Regions from separate parts of the Herbaspirillum camelliae genome, predicted to be linked through region 2. Evidence: predicted binding sites of a transcription regulator. Region 2 holds the regulator's gene; each other region holds the start of a gene.
The links. The regulator sigma-54, encoded in region 2, starts transcription at its own class of promoters, with help from an activator protein. The targets are predictions, from matches to a motif close to TGGCANGNAANCTGCTTT.
Positions count from the first base shown of each region.

Region 1: urtA (urea ABC transporter substrate-binding protein) is a predicted target of sigma-54. The motif match lies at 3,098-3,115, and genes of this name have one in related genera.
Region 3: glnA (type I glutamate--ammonia ligase) is a predicted target of sigma-54. The motif match lies at 3,551-3,568, and genes of this name have one in related genera.
Region 4: atzF (allophanate hydrolase) is a predicted target of sigma-54. The motif match lies at 2,342-2,359, and genes of this name have one in related genera.

Region 1 covers NZ_KV880769.1:1,316,051-1,321,978, reverse strand. The annotation lists gene BGK68_RS05985 (ABC transporter substrate-binding protein) at 1-122, shown strand, start outside; gene BGK68_RS05980 (sensor domain-containing diguanylate cyclase) at 138-1,859, shown strand; gene BGK68_RS05975 (ferritin-like domain-containing protein) at 1,961-2,788, shown strand; gene urtA (urea ABC transporter substrate-binding protein) at 3,169-4,422, shown strand; gene urtB (urea ABC transporter permease subunit UrtB) at 4,670-5,928, shown strand, end outside.
Region 2 covers NZ_KV880769.1:113,911-119,838, reverse strand. The annotation lists gene BGK68_RS00510 (UbiX family flavin prenyltransferase) at 1-431, opposite strand, end outside; gene grxD (Grx4 family monothiol glutaredoxin) at 455-766, opposite strand; gene hpf (ribosome hibernation-promoting factor, HPF/YfiA family) at 1,080-1,442, opposite strand; gene BGK68_RS00495 (RNA polymerase factor sigma-54) at 1,596-3,086, opposite strand; gene lptB (LPS export ABC transporter ATP-binding protein) at 3,159-3,902, opposite strand; gene lptA (lipopolysaccharide transport periplasmic protein LptA) at 3,904-4,509, opposite strand; gene lptC (LPS export ABC transporter periplasmic protein LptC) at 4,579-5,187, opposite strand; gene BGK68_RS00475 (KdsC family phosphatase) at 5,184-5,738, opposite strand; gene BGK68_RS00470 (KpsF/GutQ family sugar-phosphate isomerase) at 5,738-5,928, opposite strand, start outside.
Region 3 covers NZ_KV880769.1:5,117,722-5,123,649, forward strand. The annotation lists gene ntrC (nitrogen regulation protein NR(I)) at 1-631, opposite strand, end outside; gene glnL (nitrogen regulation protein NR(II)) at 769-1,842, opposite strand; gene glnA (type I glutamate--ammonia ligase) at 2,025-3,440, opposite strand; gene BGK68_RS22890 (rhodanese-like domain-containing protein) at 3,982-4,443, shown strand; gene BGK68_RS22895 (Hpt domain-containing response regulator) at 4,463-5,164, opposite strand; gene BGK68_RS22900 (response regulator transcription factor) at 5,185-5,928, opposite strand.
Region 4 covers NZ_KV880769.1:3,017,405-3,023,332, reverse strand. The annotation lists gene tkt (transketolase) at 1-1,191, opposite strand, end outside; gene BGK68_RS13410 (16S rRNA (uracil(1498)-N(3))-methyltransferase) at 1,386-2,111, shown strand; gene atzF (allophanate hydrolase) at 2,398-4,230, shown strand; gene BGK68_RS13400 (GntR family transcriptional regulator) at 4,321-5,025, shown strand; gene BGK68_RS13395 (hypothetical protein) at 5,394-5,928, opposite strand, start outside.

The DNA of each region.
Region 1 (5,928 bases), 1.2 Mb from region 2:
ATACCATCGACGTGCTGCATGCCCTGCTGCCGGCGGTGCTGTCGGGCAAGACCACGCCAGTGCAGGCGGCCCGCGCGCTGCAGGAGTCCATCAGCGCGCAAGCCCGCGTGGGCGGAAAATAGGACCGAGGCCACAGCATGCGCAAGCGACTGGACTTCCTCTCCCGCCATTTCCTGCGCCGCATTGCGATCGGCTATCGGCTCATCAGCGCCTTCATCCTGGTCTCGCTGTTGCCGCTGCTGATCTCGGGCCTGCTGGCCTATGGCGAAACCAGCCGCGCGACCCAGGACAAGGTGCGCGCCTACTCGGTGCAGGTGGTCCGGCAGATCTCGCAGAACCTGCTCTTGCGCATGGAAAAGATCGAGGACACCAGCGAAGCGCTGGCGCTGTCGGAGAAGATGCAGCGGCTGCTGGCCGACTACTACAGCGGCGACGCCGACGCCAGCGCAGCGGCCCGCAGCAGTGCGGCGCGTGTGCTGCTCGATACCTATGGCGCCTTGACTTACGTTAACCAGAAGTATTTGCTGGACCGTGACCGCCAGGTCATCGATCCGCAAATCTTTGCGCCGCTGGCCAGCAGCATCGGCCGGGTGGCCGAAGAGGCGCCCGAGCTGACCGGGCGCGGCTGGTGGACGCTCTACCACGCCGGCCATGGCCAGAAGAGCCTGGCCATGCTGCGCGAGGTGCGCTTCACCGCCAACAACCGGCCTGCCGGGGTGCTCTTCGTGGGCGTGCATCCGAGTTACTTCTTCGACATCTTCCGTGGCGCGGACCTGGGCTATGGCTCCAGCATTTCGATTGTCGACGCCAGCGATGGCGCGGTGGTGGTGCAGAGCCGGGAATCCTCCGCCAGCCAGGCGGATGCGGCGCTGCTGGGCGGCATCACCGAGAGCCTGGCGCAAGGCCGCGACAGCGACTTCATCGCCTATGTGGGTGCTGACAAGACCCATTACTACGCCGCCATCGCACGGCTGCCGCACACCTCCTGGTGGGTGGCCAGCATCACGCCCAGCGATCGCCTCAATGCCGATACGCGCTCGGTGCGGGACAAGATCATCGCCATCGGCCTGGTCTGCTTTGCGGTCTCGCTGCTGCTCTCGGCGCTGATCTCGCGCAGCATCAGCTTGCCGCTGCAACGGCTGGTGGCGGCGATGAAGGAGGCTGGCAGCGGCGACACCACGGTGCGGGTGGAACAGCACGGCAATGACGAGATCGCGGTGCTCTCCCGCAAGTTCAACGAGATGGCCGGCAAGCTGCAGCAGAACAGGGAAGTGCTGGAAGAGCAGGTGCGACTGCGCACCCGCGAACTGGAGCGCGCCAACCGCAAGCTCGAGGCGCTCTCGGCCACCGACGGGCTCACGGGCGTGGCCAACCGGCGTCGCTTCGACGAGGCGCTGGCCAATGAAATGCGGCGCGCGGTGCGCTCCGGCCAGTCATTGGCCTTGCTGATGCTGGACGTGGATTACTTCAAGAAATACAACGATCGCTACGGCCACCTGGCCGGCGACGAATGCCTGCGCATCGTGGCGCGGGTGCTGCAGAAGAGTTCGCGCCGCGCTACCGACCTGGTAGCGCGCTACGGCGGCGAAGAGTTCAGCGTCATCATCGCCGAATGCGATACCACCCAGGCGCTGCAGCAGGCCGAGAACATCTGCCAGGCCATCTTCGAACTGAAGCTGCCGCATGCCGATTCGCCCTTCGGCTACATCAGCGCCAGCATCGGCGTGGCCGTGCTGCTGCCCGATGAGCATACCGCGCCCGAACAGATGGTGCGCATCGCCGACCAGGCGCTGTATCACGCCAAGTACCAGGGCCGCAACCGCGTCGTGCTTGGCAGCGACGCTACCCGGGGCATCTAGACCGTCCTTCCTGACGCCACGCTGACAGCCCTGAACCAATGCCGGTGCGCTGCATCATACCGCTATGCCAACCCGTTCCTGACTGAGAAAGGTATAGCAAGATGAGCTCGAGCCGCCAAGAAAAACAACACTGGACCATTGAAGACATCGACTTCTCCCGCATCGACGTGACGCGGGTGCGACAGGATGAAGACCTGTTTTACCTGGTGGCCTGCGCCTCCTTCGTCGAGAGCGGTTCCGATCTTTACACCCACAACCTGGTCGAATACTACAAAGGCGACGCCGAGGTCGAGACCTGGCTGCGCGAGCAGTGGGAACAGGAAGAGCTGCAGCACGGCGCAGCCCTGCGCGCCTATGTCGAGCACGTCTGGCCGGAATTCGACTGGCAGCACGCCTATCAGGGCTTCCTGGACGAGTACTCGCAGTATTGCAAGGTCGAACTGCTCGAACCCACCCGCGCCCAGGAGCTGGCCGCGCGCTGCGTGGTCGAGACCGGTACCTCGGCCTATTACCGGGCGCTGGCGCGCGCCACCGACGAGCCGGTCCTCAAGCACCTGGCCGGGCTGATCGCCAATGACGAGGTCAACCACTACAAGCACTTCTACCATTACTTCCGCCGCTACCGCCGCGAGGAAAACATCGGCCGCTCGCGCGTCTTCGGCACCCTCAGCCGTCGTACCCTGGAGCTGAAGAACGAAGACGCCGATTGCGCCATCCGCCATGTGGCCATGGTCTACAAACCCGAACTGGCGGCCGATCCGGCGCGCATGAAGGAACTGTCCTCGCGCATGAGCCGCACGGTGCGCGTCAATCTCAAGCCCGAGACCACCATCAAGATGATCATGCGGCCGCTGGAGTTGCCCATCCGTCTGCAGCACATGATCGAATTCCCGCTGCGGCAATTCATGCAGCACGTGCTGCTGCGCTGACCCGTCCAAGTTGGCGCAGGCCGGGCGGATTTTTCGCCATGTGGATTGCTGACAATCGACGAAACCTCGCCAACACTCACCAACAGTCTCGCACTCTCCCGCAAAGCCGCTCCTGCAGCGGCTTTGCGGCACGCCCCAAGATCGGGCGGAGGCAAGCGCCAGCTTGGTGAATATTGCCATCCCGCCATTAAATTGTTGACGATTGCGCCCGCCTTTGGTGCGCAATCAGCGGTGACCGATAGTCACTGCGTCGCCGCTCCCCTCCCCTTCGCCCCGCTTTGATGCAGCGCCACGCCCATTTCCGGGGATTGGCACGCAACCTGCTAAAGCGACTGGGCAGTGAAAAAAATCTTCCAAAACTTTTCTCGAGGGAGCACCACATGTCACGTCGTACCGTACTGAAAGCCACCGCTCTGGGCGCATTCGCACTGGCCGCATCCTCCTGGCTGCCTTCGGCTTTCGCTGCCGACACCATCAAGGTCGGCATCCTGCATTCGCTGTCGGGCACCATGGCGATCTCTGAAACGTCCCTGAAGGACGTGGCCCTGATGACCATCGACGAAATCAACGCCGCCGGCGGCGTGATGGGCAAGAAGCTGGAACCGGTGGTGGTCGACCCCGCCTCGAACTGGCCGCTGTTCGCTGAAAAGGCGCGTCAGCTGATCTCGCAGGACAAGGTGTCGGTGGTCTTTGGCTGCTGGACTTCGGTGTCGCGCAAGTCGGTGCTGCCGGTCTTCAAGGAATTGAACAGCCTGCTGTTCTACCCGGTGCAGTACGAAGGTGAAGAACTGGAGAAGAACGTCTTCTACACTGGTGCGGCGCCCAACCAGCAAGCCATTCCCGCCGTGGAATACGTCATGTCCAAGGAAGGCGGCGGCGCCAAGCGCTTCGTGCTGCTGGGCACCGACTACGTCTATCCGCGCACCACCAACAAGATCCTGCGCGCCTTCCTGCACAGCAAGGGCGTGAAGGATTCCGACATCGACGAGGTCTACACCCCGTTCGGTCACTCCGATTACCAGACCATCGTGGCCAACATCAAGAAGTTCTCCGCAGGTGGCAAGACGGCCGTGATCTCGACCATCAACGGCGACTCCAACGTGCCCTTCTACAAGGAACTGGGCAACGCCGGCCTGAAGGCGACCGACGTGCCGGTGGTGGCGTTCTCGGTGGGTGAAGAAGAACTGCGCGGCGTGGACACCAAGCCGCTGGTGGGCCACCTGGCCGCCTGGAACTACTTCGAATCGGTGAAGAACCCGGTCAACGCCGCCTTCATCAAGAAGTGGAAGGAATACGCCAAGGCCAAGAACCTGCCCAACGCCGATACCGTCGTGACCAACGACCCGATGGAAGCCACCTACGTCGGCATCCACATGTGGGCGCAGGCCGTGGAAAAGGCCAAGTCCACCGACACCGACAAGGTGATCGCCGCCATGGGTGGTCAGACCTACAAGGCGCCGTCGGGCTACACGCTGGAAATGGACAAGACCAACCACCACCTGCACAAGCCTGTGATGATCGGCGAAATCAAGGCGGACGGTCAGTTCAACGTGGTCTACAAGACCAAGACCACCATCCGCGCGCAACCCTGGAGCCCGTACATCCCGGGCAACGAAGGCAAGCAGAAGAACTAAGCTTGCGGTTGTTGTTGTAGTTGATGGCGTTCTTCGGAGCGCCTTCGATACGCCGCTGGCGCGGCTACTCAGGACGAACGGTTCGTGGGTTGTGCAACAAAGACCCGTTCGGACTGAGTAGCCGCAGCGCGGCGTATCGAAGGCGCTCCGTCCGCCCCGATGCATCCCCCTCCACAAGAAAACCGCCCGACGACTCGCCCCGGCCACAGCATCGTGCCCGGCCCGCGCTTCGAGGCGCACACCGACCATGAAACCAGCCATCCAGTTCCTACGCGGGCTGCTCGCGACCTGGCTTTGCGTCCATGCCCTAGGGGCGTTCGCAGCCATCGATCCGGCCTTGCTCAAGCCCCTTGGCGGAGACGACCCCGACGCGCGCATCGACGCCGTCAACCAGATTGCGGCGCTGGCCAATGATGACGCGCTCAAGATTCTCAATGCACTCAACAGCGATGCGCTCTACGTCACCCCGGGCGGCGATGTACTCATCGTCGATGACGCCGGCCAGGCCTTCAACCCGGCCACCGACAAGACCGGCCCCGCACCTGATGACGCCGAAGGCATTACCGTCAACAACCGCCTGCGCGGTGCGGTCGATGGCGCACTCTCGGGCCTGAAGCTGCTCTCGCCGCAACGCGACCAGCGCCTGGCGGCCGCCAATGAATTGCTCAAGAACGCCGACCCGGCGCAGATCCCCTTGATCGTCAAGGCGCTGGCCAAGGAAAGCGATCCGCAGATCAAGGACGTGCTGCAGCAGGTGCAAGCCACCGCCAACCTGCATTCGCCCGACCCGGCGGCACGCCGCGCCGCCGTCAAGAAACTGGCCGATACCACCAATGCCTCGTTGAAGCCGGTGCTGGAAAACATGCTGGCCAAGAATCCCGATGGCTCCTACGTCGAACCCGATGAAGGCGTGCGCGTGGAAGCCGTGCGCACGCTGTCGGCGCTGGATCGGCACCTGGCCATCGTGGATTTTGCCGGCAAGCTGTTCTATGGCGTCTCGCTGGGCAGCGTGCTGCTGCTGGCCGCGCTCGGCCTGGCCATCACCTTCGGCCTCATGGGCATCATCAACATGGCCCATGGTGAACTGCTGATGATCGGCGCCTACACTACCTATGTGTGCCAGCTGGTCTTCCGCAAGTTCTTCCCCGGCGCCATCGATGCGTATCTCGTGGTGGCGCTGCCGGCGGCCTTCATCGTCGCCGCCGCCGTCGGTATCGCGCTGGAGCGCCTGGTGATCCGCTGGCTCTATGGCCGTCCGCTGGAAACCCTGCTCTGCACCTGGGGCATCAGCCTGATGCTGATGCAAGGTGTGCGCTCCATCTTCGGTGCGCAGAACGTCGAAGTGGCCAACCCGAGCTGGATGTCGGGTGGCGTGACCGTGCTGGGTTCGCTGGTGCTGTCCTATAACCGCATCGTGATCGTGTTCTTTGCGCTGTTCGTGGTGTTTGCGGTGTGGCTGATCCTGAACAAGACCCGCCTGGGCCTGTTCGTGCGCGCCGTCACGCA
Region 2 (5,928 bases):
GTCATGTTGCGCAGGTGGGCCAGGTTGAAGGGGGTCTCGCGCACCATCAGGACCAGGCGGCGGCGTTCCTTGAGCACCACATCGGCCGCGCGGGTGATGAGGTTGTCGGACAGGCCATGCGCCACGGCCGCCAGGGTCTTCATCGAACAGGGCGCCACCACCATGCCGGTGGAAGCGAAGGAACCGCTGGCGATGCAGGCACCCACATCACGCACGTTGTGCACCACATCGGCCAGCGCTTCCACATCCCTGCGCCGCATGTCCAGCTCCTGGTGGAGATTGAGCACGCCGGCTTCGGAGACCATCAGATGCGTTTCGATCTGGCCATGCTTGCGCAGGTGTTCCAGCAAGCGCACGCCATAGATGGCGCCGGTCGCGCCGGTGATGGCGACGATCAGGCGCTGGCGCGGCTGGCTGGAAGAAACGCTCACGGGAGCTTCAGGCGCGAAAAAGATCAGCCCTTGATCAGGGTCTGCAGTTCGCCCGAGGCGTACATCTCGCTCATGATGTCGGAGCCGCCGACGAATTCACCCTTGATGTACAGCTGGGGAATGGTGGGCCAGTTCGAGTACTCCTTGATGCCCTGGCGCACGTCCGGGCTTTCCAGCACGTTCACGGTGACGATGTTCTCGGCGCCGCTGGCCTTGAGCAGCTGGATGGCCTTGCCCGAAAAGCCGCATTGCGGGAATTGCGCAGTGCCCTTCATGAACAGCACGACAGGGTTTTGGGTCACGGTTTCTTTGATCCAGGATTGGACGTCGCTCATGGCTATGCCTTTAAAAATGGGATTGCCGACATTATAGGGAAAAGCCGTCGCGCGCGTTGGAGTCGGACGGGCGACTTGTCTTGCGTTTGCGGAAATATTGTTTTCGGGAAATGCTTTATATCAAATCATTTTCCTGATCCGAAGGGCTGTGGAAAAGATAAGGCCGCCATCTGCTTCTTCAAGCCGGTCCCATGGATGAGGGAAATTATTTATATCCTATGCGGATTTTCTGCCGGGAAATGACCGCCGGTGCGAAGAAATGAAAAAGGGCGCTTGCGCGCCCTTTGCTCATGAAAGGTTGAAGATCAGGGCATCATGCCGCGCCGGCGACCGCGTCGTCCGGGGCTTCTTCAGGCAGGCGCTTGGCCATGGAGTGATGTTCCTGCAACTTGTCCTTGTGCTTGATGACCTGGCGATCGAGCTTGTCGATCAGCGCATCGATGGCTGCATAGAGGTCGTGCGCAATGCTTTCCGCATGTAGATCCTTCCCCTTGATGTGGACGTTGATTTCCGCTTTTTGGCGCTTTTCCTTTTCTGTGAGTTTATCTACGCTCAGGATCACGCTGACGTCGATCACGTTGTCGAAATGGCGCTTGATACGGGCCAGCTTGCTTTGCACGTATTCCCGGATGGCGGGGGTCAGTTCGAGGTGGTGTCCACTGATGGTCAGATTCATACAAGACTCCTATCGTGAAGTCACTGGAGGTTCGTGCAATTCATCCTTGCTGCAGCTGTACCACGGGCACGGTCTTCGTGTCCGATGGCATGGGCATCAGCGGGATGCTTGCCGGAACACAGCAACGGTACTACAGAAAAACTGAGGAAAAACTCAGAGGGACTTGCGGAGATTGACTGGCGGAATCTTCAACACTTCGCGGTATTTGGCGACTGTGCGTCGCGCGACCACCATGCCTTGTTCTGCCAGCATATCCGCAATCTTGCTATCGGATAATGGGGTCTGCGGGTTTTCGGCTCCTATCAACTGTTTGATCAGCGCCCGTATCGCGGTGGAGGAAGCTTCGCCTCCGGTTTCAGTCGCGACGTGGCTACCGAAGAAGTACTTCAACTCAAACATGCCATGCGGTGTGAGCATGTATTTCTGAGTTGTCACGCGAGAGATAGTGCTCTCGTGTAGACCCAGTGTATCAGCAATTTCACGTAGCACAAGGGGGCGCATGGCGACTGCCCCATGTGAAAAGAAGTTTCTTTGACGTTCCACAATAGCCTGCGCGACGCGCAAAATTGTATCGAAACGTTGCCGCATGTTCTTGATGAGCCACTTGGCTTCCTGCAACTGCGAAGACAGCGATCCCTCGCCCTTGGCCTGCTTGAGCGCGCTGGCATACATGGCGTTGACGCGCAGCTTGGGCATGACTTCATGGTTGAGCATGACCTGCCAGCCATTCTTTGTCTGTTTGACAATCACGTCCGGCACGACATAGTCCGAGGCATCGCGGGCGAATTCCGCGCCGGGGTGCGGACGGCACTGGCGGATCACGGCCTGCGCTTCACGCAGGTCTTCGTCGTCGCAATCGAGCGCCTTCTTGATCTTGTTGAAGTCGCGTTGCGCAAACAGCGGCAGGTAATCTTCCACGATCTTCAGCGCCAGCCGGCGCGTGACGAAGGGCACCTTGGGCAGGCGGCGGATCTGCAGGGCCAGGCATTCGCCGGCGCTGCGCGCCCCTACGCCTGCCGGATCCAGGCTTTGCAGCAGCTTCAGTGAAATGGAGAGCTCTTCCAGGTCCACGCCCAGCTCTTCGGGCAGGCGCGCGAGGATGTCTTCCAGCGGCTCTTCCAGATAGCCGCTGTCGTCCAGCGCATCGGTGAGCAGTTCCAGTAGGGCGCGGTCGCGTTGCGTGCGCGCGGTGACGCGGATCTGCTCCAGCAGATGTTCGCGCAGCGTGATCTCGTGGGCTTCCAGTTGGGGACGGGCGTCTTCGTCATCGGGCGACTTGCCGCTGCGGGCCACATCGTCGAAGCTCCAGTCGGAGTCGCCGCTCACGCCCTCGGGGGCGGTGTCCTGGTACTCGAAACTGGATTCGCCATCGGCCGCTGCGGGCGCGGCTTCGCTGCTGGCTTCACTGCCGGTGGTCTCGCTCACGCCGCTTGAGGGCGCGGAAGAGACGGCGCCATCGGCCAGCAGGCGCACCGAATTGTCGAGCGCATCGTCCAGGCGTTCCAGCAGGGGATTGTCGCTCAGTATCTGCTCCAGCTCCTGGTGCAATTCCAGCGTCGACAGTTGCAGCAGTCTGATCGACTGCTGCAATTGCGGCGTCAATGCGAGATGCTGCGAGGTACGTAACTGGAGCGACTGTTTCATCTTTCTTTCTGGAAGCGGCGTGGCCCGCTGGTTGCAATGCCGGTGTGCTGGTCGGTTGCGCCTGTGCCTGGGTTACATGCGGAAGTGCTCGCCCAGATAAACGCGGCGCACTGATTCGTTGGCGATGATCTCTTCCGGGTTGCCGCTGGCCAGCACGGTGCCCTGGTTGATGATGTAGGCGCGATCGCAGATGCCCAGGGTCTCGCGCACATTGTGGTCGGTGATGAGTACGCCGATGCCGCGTTCCTTGAGGAAGCGCACGATGCGCTGGATCTCGATCACGGCAATCGGGTCGATACCGGCAAAGGGTTCATCCAGCAGCACGAAGCGCGGATCGGTGGCCAGTGCGCGGGCGATCTCGACGCGCCGGCGTTCACCGCCCGACAACGACAGGGCCTGGCTCTCGCGCAGCTTCTCGATCTGCAATTCGTGCAGCAGGTTGTTCAGGCGCCCTTCGATCTCGTCGCGGGAGAGCGGCTTGCCGTCTTCCTGGCGCAGTTCCAGCACGGCGCGGATATTGTCCTCCACGGTCAGCTTGCGAAATACCGAGGCTTCCTGCGGCAGGTAGGACAAGCCCAGCGTGGCGCGCTTGTGGATGGCCAGGCGCGAGATGGGTTCTCCGTCCAGATCGATTTCGCCACCATCGGAAGGCACCAGGCCGACGATCATGTAGAACGAGGTCGTCTTGCCAGCGCCGTTGGGACCGAGCAGGCCGACCACTTCGCCGCTGCGCACCTCCATGGAAACGTCGCGCACCACCTGGCGCGCGCCATAGCTTTTCTTCAGGCCGCGCACGACCAGCGAGCTTGCTGCCATCTTACTGATCCTTTCCGGGCTGGGTGGGCTGCGGGGTGGCAGGCTGAGCGGGCTGGCCCGGCTGCGCCGGCGGCGCATTGCGCGGCTGGATCACGGCGGTGATGCGGCCCGCGCCCGGCTTGCTCTGGCCGCTGGCGGTGTTGTTGACCGAATAGAATTCGGCGCGACTGTCGTAGGAGATGAATTCGCCATTGACTTCGTCGGTGATGCGCTTGCCATCCATGCGCTGGATATGGGCGCGCTGGAACAGCTTGGAGACTTCGGTCTGCTCCGAGTATTCGATGCGTTCGGCCTGGCCTTCGATCCACAGGTCGGGGCCGCCGTCACGCTTCTGGCGGAAGGTCGCCAGCGATCCGGGGGCGGCGTAGAGCACGGCGTTTTCATAACCGTACTGGTCGGTGGTGAGCACCACGCGGCCGGCCTTGATGATGAGGGTGCCGCGGGTCATGACGACGTTGCCGGTGAAGGTCTTCACCTGGCGCACGTCATCGTAGACCATCTGGTCGGCTTCGATGTTGGTGGGCTTGGTGGTGTCGGCCTTCTCGGCGCGCGCCACGCCACTGAGGGCAGCCAGCATCAGCAGCGGAAGTAGGAATGAGCGTTTCATAAAATCCTGTCTGGTCGGGTCTTGGCGTTATTGTTCTGACGGAATATCGGGGGGCGCGAATCGGTGTTATCAGCGTTTCTTCGGGGTCGGTTCGTAGTAGCCGCGCACATTGCCGAACAGCTGCACCACCTGGGTCGCATTGTTGGCCACCATGCCGACCCCGTTGAGGCGGGTCGTGCCCATGGTCATGGCCACCGGCTTGTCGGTCTTGACGATCTCGTCGTCCGGCAACAGCAGCAGGTAGTCCGAGACCACCCGCATCTGTTCGCGCCCCTTGTAGGGCGCGCGGATGGCGTTGGCGTTGCCGTACATATGGATCTGGGTCTGCTCATCGGTGACGCGCGCGGTATCGGAATAGAGCTCCATGGGTGGCTTGCCCTGATCCAGATTGTGGACCACCGGCTTGGTGATCTCGAAGGAATCGTCGGTCGGGTAGTGCACCATCTTCACGCCCGACATGTCGTAGCGCGGCAGGCCGTTCGGCCCCATTTTCACGTAGCTGAAGTTTTCCAGGTAATAGTCGGGCTTGCCGCGCGGACGTTGCGCGGCCTGCTGGTCGCCCGCCGCGCGCATGGATTGCAACACCCACACGCTGCCCAGGGCAGCGCCGATGAGCAGCACCAGGATCACGCCGATGCGGATGCGGTCGGCCGCACGTTCGCCGCTGCGCCCGCTCATGCCAGGTACGGCGCCAGCGCCGCCTCGTAATTGCCCTGCGCGGCCAGCACCAGGTCGCAGATCTCGCGCACGGCGCCATTGCCGCCGCTGGCCTGAGTCACGTAGTGACTGCGCAGCTTGACCTCGCGGTGGCCATTGGCCACGCAAGCCTTGAAGCCCACCCGCGTGAGCACCGGCAGGTCGATCACGTCGTCGCCGAGATAGCCGCATACACTGGCGTCGAGGCCGGTGTGCTGCAATAGCTGTTCGAAGGCCTGGCGCTTGTCATGCACGCCCTGGAATACATGGGCGATACCCAGATCGCGCGCGCGCCGCAGCACATAGGGCGACTGGCGCGCGGTGATGATGGCTGCGGCCGTGCCGAACTGCTGCATCATCTTGATGCCATGGCCATCGAGCGCGTTGAAGCGCTTGAAGGCCTCGCCTTCTTCGCCATAGAACAGACCGCCGTCAGTGAGCACGCCATCGACGTCGAAGATCATCAGGTGGATACCGGCGGCCTTCTCGAGGGCGGCTGCCGGCAGGGTGCTGGCGAAGGAGGGCGCGGTCATCAGATCACCTTGGCGCGGGTCAGGTCATGGATATGCAGGGCGCCGGTCAGCACGCCCTGGGCATCGGTGACCAGCAACTGGTTGATGCGGAATTCTTCCATCAGCTGCACTGCGTCCACGGCCAACTGGTCCTGGTTCACGGTGCGTGGATTGGCGTGCATGATCTCGGCAATGCGGAACTGGCTGAAGT
Region 3 (5,928 bases), 5.0 Mb from region 2:
CGCGCTCGTGACCGAACAGTTCGGATTCCAGCAAGTCCTTGGGAATGGCCGCCGTATTGAGCGCCACGAAGGGCTGGCTGGCGCGCGGGCTGTGCTTGTGCAGGGCGCGCGCCACCAGTTCCTTGCCGGAGCCGGACTCGCCGGTGATGAGCACGGTCACGTTCGATTGCGACAGACGCCCGATGGCGCGGAACACGTCCTGCATGGCCGGCGCCTGGCCAAGAATCTCGGGGGTCTGTGCGGCGCCCTGCTCGATGTCGGTCTCGCGCAGGCTCTCGTCGAGGGCGCGGCGGATCAGCTCGACCGCCTTGTCCACGTCGAAAGGCTTGGCCAGGTATTCGAAAGCGCCGCCCTGGAAGGCCGAGACGGCCGAGTCCAGGTCCGAGAAGGCGGTGATGATGATCACCGGGATGCCCGGATGCTTGGCCTTGACGGTCTGCAGCAACTCCAGCCCGGAAGCGCCGGGCATGCGGATGTCGGAAACCAGCACTTGCGGCGTCCCGTTTTGCAGGGCGGCGATGGCATCGCGTGCGCTGGAAAAACTTTGTGTGGCGAGATTTTCCCGGGCCAGTGCTTTTTCGAGCACCCAGCGTATCGATTCGTCGTCGTCAACAATCCAGATTGGTTTCATAAATCACGTCTTCCTGCGTTGGTCTTGCTGTTGATGCTCCCGCGAGCCAGGTCGCTTCTGGCGCCCTGTCCGCAGCCCCCTTGGATGACGGGATGTCTTCCGTCATGTCGGCTTTGGCGCGCCGCCTGCGGCCATGCTCACGGCAGCGGTATAAGTATTCTGAAATCGGTACAACCTGGCCGGCTGTCGCATTCGATCACGCCCATGTGTTGATGGACGAACGTCTGCGCCAGGGTCAGCCCCAGTCCGCTGCCACCTTCCCGTCCCGACACCAGCGGATAGAAGATTCTGTCCTGGATGTCGGGGGGGATGCCCGGACCGTTATCGATGATATGCAAGTCTAGTGCCAGCCGGTATCGGACCTTGGATAGCGTCACTTGACGGCTCACGCGGGTGCGCAGGATGAGCTCGCCATCGCCGGCGCGGATACGGTCGGCCAGCGCCTGGGCGGCGTTGTGCACGATGTTGAGCACGGCCTGGATCAGTTGCTCCTTGTCGCCGCGAAATTCCGGGATGGACAGGTCATAGTCGCGCTTGATGGTCAGCCCCTGCGGGAACTCGGCCATGACCAAGCTGCGCACGCGTTCGCAGACTTCATGGATGTTGACGTCGCCGACGATGTGCGGATGCCGGTGCGGCGCCAGCAGGCGATCTACCAGGGTCTGCAGGCGATCGGCTTCCTTGATGATGACCTGGGTGTATTCGCGCAATTCCTTGAGGTGCCGCTCGGGCAGTTCCAGCTCCAGCAGTTGCGCGGCGCCGCGGATGCCGCCCAGCGGATTCTTGATCTCGTGGGCCAGGTTGCGGATCAGTTCCTTGTTGGCCTGGCTCTGGTCGAAGATGCGCTCTTCGCGGTCCAGCTTCAATTGCTGGACATTTTCGCGCAGCTCCAGCAGCACCGGCATGTCGGGGTTGTCCAGCGGTGTGACGATGGTGTGGACCTGCAGCGGTTCGCGGTTGGCGCGTTCCAGCACCAGGTCCAGGCGCTTGTCGGCGAACTGGTGTTCGATGGCCTGGTAGAACAGGGCCGAGAGCTCCTTGCCGTTGAGGAAGAGCTCCGAGAGCTTCTGCTGCGAGAGCACCTTGAAGGAGCTCTCCAGCAGGTTCTCGGCGGCGGCATTGGCATAGACGATGCCGCCGGCGGCGTCGAGGATGATCACCGCCGAGGCCAGCAGGTCGAGACCTTCGAGGGAGGGGAACGGAGTCTTCATGGCGGTAGTCGGGGAGCCTGGATTCATGTCGTGGAGCAGAGTCGTTCGTGCGGGAACACTAGCAAGTTTCGGGCGCGCTCCCATGAGGATGCAAGGGATGCACGGAACTCAGGGGGGGACTTGCCTGCGCGCATAAAAAAAGGGGAAGCAAGCTTCCCCTTTTTGTCCGGATGCGGATTCGATTACAGCGAGTAGTACATGTCGAATTCGATCGGGTGCGTGGTCATGCGGAAGCGCTGGACTTCCTGCATCTTCAGATCGATGTAGGCATCGATCATGCTGTCGGTGAACACGCCGCCGCGGGTCAGGAACTCGCGGTCCTTGTCCAGGTGTTCCAGCGCTTCATCCAGCGAGGAGCACACGGTCGGGATCAGCTTGTCTTCTTCCGGCGGCAGGTGGTACAGGTCCTTGGTGGCGGCTTCGCCCGGGTGGATCTTGTTCTGCACGCCATCCAGACCGGCCATCAGCAGGGCCGAGAAGCACAGGTACGGGTTGGCCAGGGGATCCGGGAAACGGGTCTCGATACGACGGCCCTTCGGGTTGGCCACGTGCGGGATACGGATCGAGGCCGAACGGTTGCGGGCCGAGTAGGCCAGCTTGACCGGGGCTTCGAAGCCGGGGACCAGACGCTTGTACGAGTTGGTGCCAGGGTTGGTGATGGCGTTCAGAGCCTTGGCGTGCTTGATGATGCCGCCGATGTAGTACAGCGCGAACTCGGACAGGCCGGCATAGCCGTCGCCAGCGAACAGGTTCTTGCCATCCTTCCAGACGGACTGGTGAACGTGCATGCCGGAGCCGTTGTCGCCAACCAGGGGCTTGGGCATGAAGGTCGCGGTCTTGCCGTAGGTGTGGGCGACGTTCCAGATCACGTACTTCATGGTCTGGGTCCAGTCAGCACGCTCGACCAGGGTCGAGAACTTGGTGCCCAGTTCGTTCTGGCCAGCGCCAGCCACTTCGTGGTGGTGCACTTCGACGGGGATGCCCAGGGATTCGATGATCAGGGACATTTCCGAACGCATGTCCTGGAAGCTGTCGACCGGGGGAACCGGGAAGTAGCCGCCCTTGACGGTCGGACGGTGGCCGGAGTTGCCGCCTTCGATCTCGGCGCCGGTGCTCCAGGAAGCTTCTTCGGATTCGATCTTGACGAAGGAGCCGGACATGTCGGCGCCCCAACGCACGCCGTCGAAGATGAAGAATTCGGGTTCCGGACCGAAGTAGGCGGTGTCGCCCAGGCCGGAGGACTTCAGGTAGGCTTCAGCGCGCTTGGCGATGGAGCGCGGATCGCGGTCATAGCCCTTGCCGTCGGACGGCTCGATCACGTCACACTGCATGAACAGCGTGGTTTCTTCCATGAACGGGTCGATGTTGGCGGTGTTCGGGTCCGGGATCAGCAGCATGTCGGAGGCTTCGATACCCTTCCAGCCGGCAATCGACGAACCGTCGAAGGCGTGACCGGACTCGAACTTGTCGATGTCGAAATGCGAAACCGGCACGGTCACGTGCTGTTCCTTGCCACGGGTGTCAGCGAAACGGAAGTCGACAAACTTGACTTCGTTGTCCTTCACCATCTTCAAAACCTCTGCGGCCGTCCTTGCCATGCGAATCTCCTAAAACGAGGAAGTAGTATAAATTGGGGTGTTGAGCCGTTTTCTGCGACTGGATCTTTGCATTTGATACAACGGTCTTGCGCCGAACTCAGTGGCGGATGATAGCAGATTCCATGCCACCAACCTTTAGGGTGCGCACAGGATGAGATATTTTAGGGAGGACACGGCCTGCGGGCCGATCCCTGCGGTGCAGAGGCCGCAAGCAGATGCATTATTTTAGTGCGTTTTTAGGATGATGCACCATTAAAATGCACAAATGAAAGAAACAAGCTGAATTGCCCTGTTTTGGTGCCTGCGCTTTTCTGGGGCAGCGTTTGCTATCGCAGCAGGCACGCACCAAAGCGGCCACATCAAGCAAGCAAAGCAACCGAAGCAAGCGAGGCCGGGGACGCGCGCCGGTTTGGCTTTAGAATCTGTCCTCCCGGTGCGATTGCCTGTGGCGATGACCTGGGGTGCTTGCCCCGGCCCCAAACAGCGATCCACGATCAACGATACCTGACACTGATACCTGACACTTGATAGCGAACCCAGCATGAGCACTCAAGATATCCTCTCCGCCGCCACCCAACGCGCCGCCGATGCACAGCTCCCCTACCGCGGCGCGGTCACGCCGGCCGAAGCGCTGGCCCTGCTCGAAGGCGACAGCAGCATCAAGCTGGTCGATGTCCGCACCCGCGCCGAGCGCGACTGGGTCGGCGTGGTCCAGATCGCGCCGGCACAGCATCTGGCGGTGCAATGGAATCTCTATCCCGAGGGCAAGCCCAACCCGCAATTCCTGGAACAGTTGCGGGAAGTCACGAACCCCGACGATGTGCTGCTGTTCCTGTGCCGTTCGGGCGTGCGCTCCAAGCATGCGGCCAAGCTGGCGACCGAGCATGGCTATACCCATTGCTTCGACATCCTCGAAGGATTCGAGGGCAACAAGGACGCCGCGGGCCACCGCAAGACCGTCGAGGGCTGGTGCAAGGCGGGCTTGCCGTGGGTGAGCGCCTAAGCTTCGGCTTGACGCTCTCCTAGCCCGGCGTAGCGCTTGCGGCCAACACCTTCTCCAGTGACGTCAACAACAGGGCGATAGCGTCCTGGGTGTCATAGTCGTCCTGCATGGCCTCTTCCAGGCACTCCAGCAGGGCCACGATCTCGTTGCGCTGCATGGTCAGCGCCGCGCCCTTCATCCGGTGCGCCAGCTTGCCCATGGTCGCCAGGTCGCCGGCCCGGTGGGCCTGTTGCAGGGCCGCCAGGTCGTGCTGCGAGGTGCTCAGGAACAAGCGCGCCAGGTCGCGTGCATATTCCTCGCGCGGGGGCAGCGCAGCGCCCTCGTCGCCACATTCATGATCGCACCAGAGCGAGAGCATCTTGCGCAGGTCGGCGGTCTGCACGGGCTTGTCGAGCATGCCATCCATGCCGCCGTCCAGGCATAGCCGCACGTGCGCCGCATCAGCCTCGGCGGAAATGCCGATCAAGGGCGTGTAGGGACGCTGCGGGTCTTGCTGTTCCAGGGCGCGCACCTGACGCGCCACCTCGTGGCCGGGCAGGTCCGGCAGAAAGCAATCCAGCAGCACCATCCCCTGCGGCTGGGCGCGGATCGCCGCCAGCGCGGCCGCGCCGTCGGCCGCCACCTGGACCTGGCAGCCCAGCGATTGCAAGCGATTCTGCATCGCATAACGGATCGTCGCCGAATCATCGACGAGCAAGATCCTCGGCTCACTGCGGTTCATCTTCTGTCTCCTTGCTGGTCTTACAGGTCTTTGATCTGGTATTCGATCTTGAACAGCTCGTTGTCGCTGCGTACGCCCAGCTTGCGGAAGGCCGATTGCTTCTGGCCGCTGATGGTCTTGACGCTGCGGGCGAACTTGTCGGCGATCGCGGTGACCGAGAGCCCATCCAGGCAGCAGCGCAGCACTTCGCGCTCGCGTGGCGAGAGGCTGGGCATTTCCGAGAGCGAATCGCTGGAAGGCGGGCTGCTGCGCTTGCGGCGCGGCGGGCGCGCCTGGGGTTGGCCGCCATCGGGCGCAGCGGTGGGAGTGTCGCTGGCCAGCATCGCGGTCAGTTCGCGCGCCATGGCGGCATTGAGATATTCACGGCCCACCGAAACGGTGCGGATGGCCTGGATCAGCTCGCCCAGCTCCTGCGACTTGCCCACGAAGCCGCGTGCCCCGGCCTTCATCGCCAGGGCCACGGTAGCCGGGTTGTTGTGGGCCGAGGTGACCAGGATCTTGCTGCGGGGGAAGCGCACGCGCAGCGCGCGGATCAGGTTCAGGCCATCGATGTCATTGCTGCCCAGCGAATAGTCGATGAGCAACAGGTCGGCCGGCGAGGCGCGCAGCGCAGTCATCAATTCCTTGCTGGTGGCGAAGCTGCCGACCACTTCCAGATCCGGTTCCTCCGCCAGGCGTGCGGCCAGGCCGTAACGGACCACCGCGTGGTCGTCGAGCAAGGCAATGCGCATCCTCGATGCCAGTGTCCATATCGTGCTGCTCAT
Region 4 (5,928 bases), 2.9 Mb from region 2:
CGATTCCTTCCAGTTGGTCAGGTTCGAGCCGGTCAGGTCGGCCGAGCCGCCCAGGAATTCCGGCAGCGCCTGCGCATAGGCCTGGATGGCGTTCTGGCTGGCCTTGCGGGTGGCGATGGTTTCCTTCTTTTCCAGCGTGGAATTGATGTAGGCGGTCACGGTCGATGCGAACGCGGCCGGCAGCTCGCCCTTGAGGCGGCGCAGCAGTTCGGCGGCTTCGCTCGGGTATTGGGCGGCGTAGGTGTCGAAGGTCTGCTTCCAGCTCGCTTCGAAGTCGGCACCGGTGGCCTTGGCATCCCAGGCGGAATAGACATCGGCCGGGATCTCGAAGGGAGCGGAAGTCCAGCCCAGCGCTTCGCGCACGGCGGCGATTTCCTTGTCGCCCAGGGCGGCGCCGTGGACCTTGTCGGTACCGGCCAGGTTGGGCGAACCCTTGCCGATGACGGTACGGCAGCAGATCAGGGTCGGCTTGTCGGCCAGCTTGGCCTGGTGGATGGCGGCGCTGACGGCTTCGACGCTGTGGCCGTCCACGGCCGGGATGACGTTCCAGCCGTAGGCTTCGAAGCGCTTCGGGGTGTCGTCCTTGAACCAGCCTTCGACGTGGCCGTCGATGGAGATGCCGTTGTCGTCATACAGCACGATCAGCTTGGACAGGTTCAAGACGCCGGCCAGCGAGCAGGCTTCGTGCGAGATGCCTTCCATCAGGCAGCCGTCGCCGACGAAGGCGTAGGTGTAGTGATCGACCACGGCCAGGCCGGGCTTGTTGAATTCGGCGGCCAGCAGCTTTTCAGCCAGCGCCATGCCCACCGCATTGGTGATGCCCTGGCCCAGCGGGCCGGTGGTGGTTTCCACGCCCGGGGTGATGTGCACTTCGGGGTGGCCGGCGGTCTTGGAGTGCAGTTGGCGGAAGGACTTGATGTCCTCCATCGACAGGTCGTAGCCGGTCAGGTGCAGCAGCGCGTATTGCAGCATGGAGCCGTGGCCGTTGGAGAGCACGAAGCGGTCGCGGTTGGCCCAGTGCGGATTGGCCGGATTGTGGCGATAGTGCTTGGCCCACAGGGCTACTGCGATTTCCGCCATCCCCATCGGCATGCCCGGGTGTCCGGAATTGGCTTTTTGAACTGCGTCCATCGCCAGCGCGCGGATCGCGTTGGCCATCTTGTCGGTGGGGAGAGTGGAAATCATGTCGATGTCTGAGTTTGCTTTGCTGGAAGCGCCGCCTGGCGCACAAATCGGGGTTCTGAAGCCAATCCACCCGCCCCGGAAGGCCGAGGCAAGTGCGGGGCCGTATTTTACCAGAGTGCGCCGGGGGGATTAAAATTCAGGGCCAGCCACATGGCTGTATTGACAATGTTTCCCCCGCTCACTGCCCTCAGGACCCGCCCATGCCCCGTTTCCATCTCCCGCAAGCCCTCGGTATCGGTTCGGACCTGGTCCTGCCGGAGCAGATCGCCCATCACATCCACGTGCTGCGCCTGCAGCCGGGCGACGCCATCACCCTGTTCAATGGCGAGGGCGGCGAATACACCGCCACCCTGAGCGCCATCGAGAAGAAACGCGCCCACGCGCAAGTGAAGACCTTTTCCCCCCGCGAAGCCGAGCTGCCCTATGCGCTGACCCTGGCCCAGGCCTTGCCGGAAGGCGCCAAGATGGACTGGATCGTGGAAAAGGCCGTGGAACTGGGCGCCACCGCCCTGCAGCCGCTGGCCGCCCAGCGTTGCGTGGTGCGACTCTCGGGCGAGCGTGCCGAGAAGAAGCAGGCGCACTGGCAAGGCATCATCCACGCCGCCGCCGAGCAATGCGGGCGCAACCGCCTGCCCCATCTGGGGGAAGTGACCGAATTCAAGCGCTGGATCGCCCAGAGCGACCTGCACCGCCGCATCCTGCTCTCGCCGCGCGGCGCCGAGCCGTTGTCGGGCTGGGCGCGCCACCATCCACCGCAGGCCGTGACGCTGGTGGTCGGCCCGGAAGGCGGCTTCAGCGACGAGGAAGAGGAACTGGCCTGCGCCCAAGGGGCGCTGATGCTCTCCATGGGCAGCCGTGTGCTGCGCACCGAGACAGCGGGGCTGGCCGCGCTGGCGGCTTTGAACGCGGTGTGGGGCGAGCTCTGAGCGGTTTTCCCCTCGCCATGGAGCCTGTAGCGCCTAGACCGGGCAACCGGTCTGCCGCCTGAACGTACGTAAGCTATTCTCCCCCTCCCCAAAGGAGCGCAGGCCTCACCAATTTGATTCGCCGCTGCGTCCCCTCACCCGCTGAACCCACCGATGCCATCCGGCAAGGATGGCCGTCCCGCCCTTCCCCGCCTGGCTTTGCCAGGACCAGCCAGGTCCAGGCAGCGATCTGGCATGGCTCCTGCTTAACGATATTCAATCTTGTATTCAAGTTTGAATATCCAACATGAAGCCTTCCCAGACTCCGCAACAAGTCGCTGCCGCTGCCCCTTCCACCATCGCCGCCACCCTGGCCGCCTACCGCAATGGCAGCAGCAGCCCTGGCAAAACCGTGGCCAGCTTGCTGGCGCAGATCGAGCAGGCCGACCGCGATGAAGTCTGGATCAGCCGTGTGCCGGCCAATCAGCTGAAGCAGCAGGCCGCCGCGCTGGACCTGATGTGGCAGATCAAGGGCGAGGCGGTCCTGGAGAGCATGCCCTTGTTTGGCATCCCCTTTGCCGTCAAGGACAACATCGATGTGGCCGGCATGCCCACCACGGCGGCCTGTCCCGAATTCAGCCGGGTGGCAGAGACCAGCGCCACGGTCGTCCAACGCCTGCAGGCGGCCGGTGCGCTACTGGTGGGCAAGACCAACCTGGACCAGTTCGCCACCGGCTTAGTCGGCGTGCGCTCGCCTTACGGCGCGGTACGCAATGCGATTGCCCCGGATTACGTCTCGGGCGGCTCCAGTTCCGGTTCCGCTGTGGCAGTGGCGCTGGGCCAGGTGATGTTTGCGCTGGGCACCGATACCGCCGGCTCGGGGCGCATTCCCGCTGCCTTCAATCATCTGGTCGGACTCAAACCCAGCCGGGGCCTGATCAGCACGCAGGGCCTGGTGCCGGCCTGCCGCACCCTGGACTGCATCTCCATCTTTACCCACGACGTCGCCGATGCCTGGCATGTGCTGCACAGCGCCGCCGGCTACGACACTGCCGACGCCTATTCGCGCAAGCTGCCCATGCTGGGGCTCAAACGCCGGGGCTATCGCATCGCCATCCCGGCCACCACCGAGTTCTACGGCGACCTGGCCGCCCAGGATGCCTGGGACCGCACCCTGACCCGGATCGCCGAACTGCCTGGAGTAACCCTGGCGCGGATTCCCTTTGCGCCCTTCGCCGATGCTGCGCGCTTGCTGTATCAAGGGCCGTGGGTGGCCGAGCGCCGCGCGGCGCTGGGGGATTTCTTCGTGGAGCAGCCGCAGGCCGTGCATCCGGTGGTGCGCGAGATCACCGCCCAGGCCGCCGACTATGACGCCGTGGCAGCCTTCCAGGGCCAGTACCGCCTGGCCGACCTGCGCCGTCAGGCCGAGCAGTTGCTGGAAGGCGCTGACCTAATGCTGGTGCCGACTACCACCGGCATGCCTACCATCGCCGACGTCCAGGCCGATCCGGTAAGGCGCAACTCGCAACTGGGCTACTACACCAACTTCGTCAATCTGATGGACATGTCCGCCCTGGCCATCCCCGGCCTGTGGAGGAGCGACGGCCTGCCCGCCGGCGTGACCCTGATCGGTCCGGCCGGCGCCGACCACTTGCTGGCTGAAGCCGGAGCGCGCCTGCAGCAGCAGCTCGGTGGTGCGGCCCAGGCCGACGCCATTGCTAGCGCGCCCCTGCCCTTCACCGAAGAGACGATCCGGCTGTGCGTGGTCGGCGCCCATCTGAGTGGCCAGCCGCTGAACTGGCAGTTGCTGGAAGCAGGCGCGCGCCGTCTGGCCAGCACCCGCACCGCACCGCGCTATCGTCTCTATGCCCTGGCCAACAGCGCGCCTCCCAAGCCGGGCCTGGCGCGTACCGAAGGCGCAGACGGCGTAGCCATTGCCGTGGAAGTCTGGGAAATGCCGCTGCGCCATTTCGGCGCTTTCGTGGCCGCCATTCCCGCGCCACTGGGCATAGGCACGGTGGAGCTGGAAGACGGCAGCAGCGTCAAGGGCTTCATCTGCGAGCCGGCCGGCATTGCCAGCGCCACCGATATCACCCGGCATGGCGGCTGGGTCAACTATCTGAATTCTCTGCACCGGTGACTATGCGCTGCCGGTCAAGGAAGCCGAAGCTGCCCACTTAGGCTTGATGACCTGAGTTGACTCCCCCAAGAACATCCGAATGATCGCGCCATGACTGTCACCCTCGCCAATGCGCTTGCCGAACAGGTCTATCACCGGCTCAAGGACGATATCTTCAGCTTCCGCCTGCTGCCGGGCGACAATTTCACCGAGACCGAGATGGCGCAGCGCCAGGGCGTCTCACGCACACCCTTGCGCGATGCGCTGTTCCGGCTGCAGCGCGAAGGCTATCTGGAAGTGGGCTTCAAGCGTGGCTGGAAGGTCTGTCCGATCGACTTCGACCGGCTCGATAATCTCTATGACCTGCGCATCGTGCTGGAAATGGCTGCGCTGGACAGACTCTGCAGCCAGCCGGAGGCCAGCGCTGAACTGACGCAATTGAACGCCATCTGGCTGGCCGAACCCGATGCGCGCCAGACCGATGCGGTCAAGGTGGCCCAGCTCGACGAGGCCTTCCACACCAACCTGGTCGCAGCGGCCGGCAATGAGGAGATGACGCGGGTACATACCGAGGTCACGGAAAAGATCCGCATCGTGCGCCGGCTGGACTTCCTGAAGAAAAAGCGCATCGACGCCACCTACGAGGAACACGGCAAGATCCTGCAGTTGATTGCCAAGCGCAAGGCCACCGAAGCCCAGATCCTGCTGCGCGCTCATATCACGCAGAGCAAGCTGGAAGTCCGGAAGATCACCATCTGGATGCTGGCCGAGGCGCGGCAGTTGCAGGAACCGGAGGCGGTGTTGACGCAGCTGTAAGAGAGGCGCGTGAGGATTTCGACGTCACCATACTGGCCTTTTAGGCGCTTGGGCGTCGTACCATTGCGGGCATCGCCGTGTGCCGGTGCCGTGCTTCTCCTAACCGAGATACTCGGTCGATTCCGCCTGTAAGGCGGAATCAACAGTAAGCTTCAATACCCCCTGGACAGGGCGTTTAGGCCACCTGACGTGCAGACGCCCGTCAAGACGGCTTCGTATGGATGTTAGTGCTTCAGCTTTACTTTGGACGGGGAAAGCCGATGCGATCCATCGTCATCAACTGGAATTGGCGAGTTCGCCGACACAGCGTTGTGAGTGCTGCCTCGTTCAGCATCATCCGATATCTTCAACGAATCACGCTGACTTTTCTAGCGCTGCGATTCAAGTACCTCATTGTAGTCAACCGTCTGTTGATCGACGAAATCAGTTGCGCGTCTCATCCTTTTGGGCAGATCAATCTTAACTTGCTCTTGAATTCGTGTTCCATCGCTGTTCTCTTTAATAGAGAAGGCAACCATCTCAGCAGCGTCTTGGCCAGCAGGGACCTTTCCTAAACTCCGGAATCCCACAAACACCTGGTTTTCCTGCGCATCCTTGCCCAAAATTCCAGTAGCGTCGTCTCTCTTTACCAGGGGCTTACCGCTGAACATCGCTATTTCTTCGATAGTTCTCTTATAGTGTCCGGTATTACCCTTCCCACCACGACCGTCACTGAAGAATTCTGCAATCCTGGCAGGATCTTCACTCTCCAGGCCATTCCAGAACTTTTTTTCCGGCAACCCATTGTAGACTCTCGAAAAGACGGCAATTCTCTGTTTATGCGGGAACGAGAATTCCTTCTCTGAACTAGAGAGGAATTTCTCTATTTTCCTAACGTTGGCTTCATAGTCTGGGGACGCTATT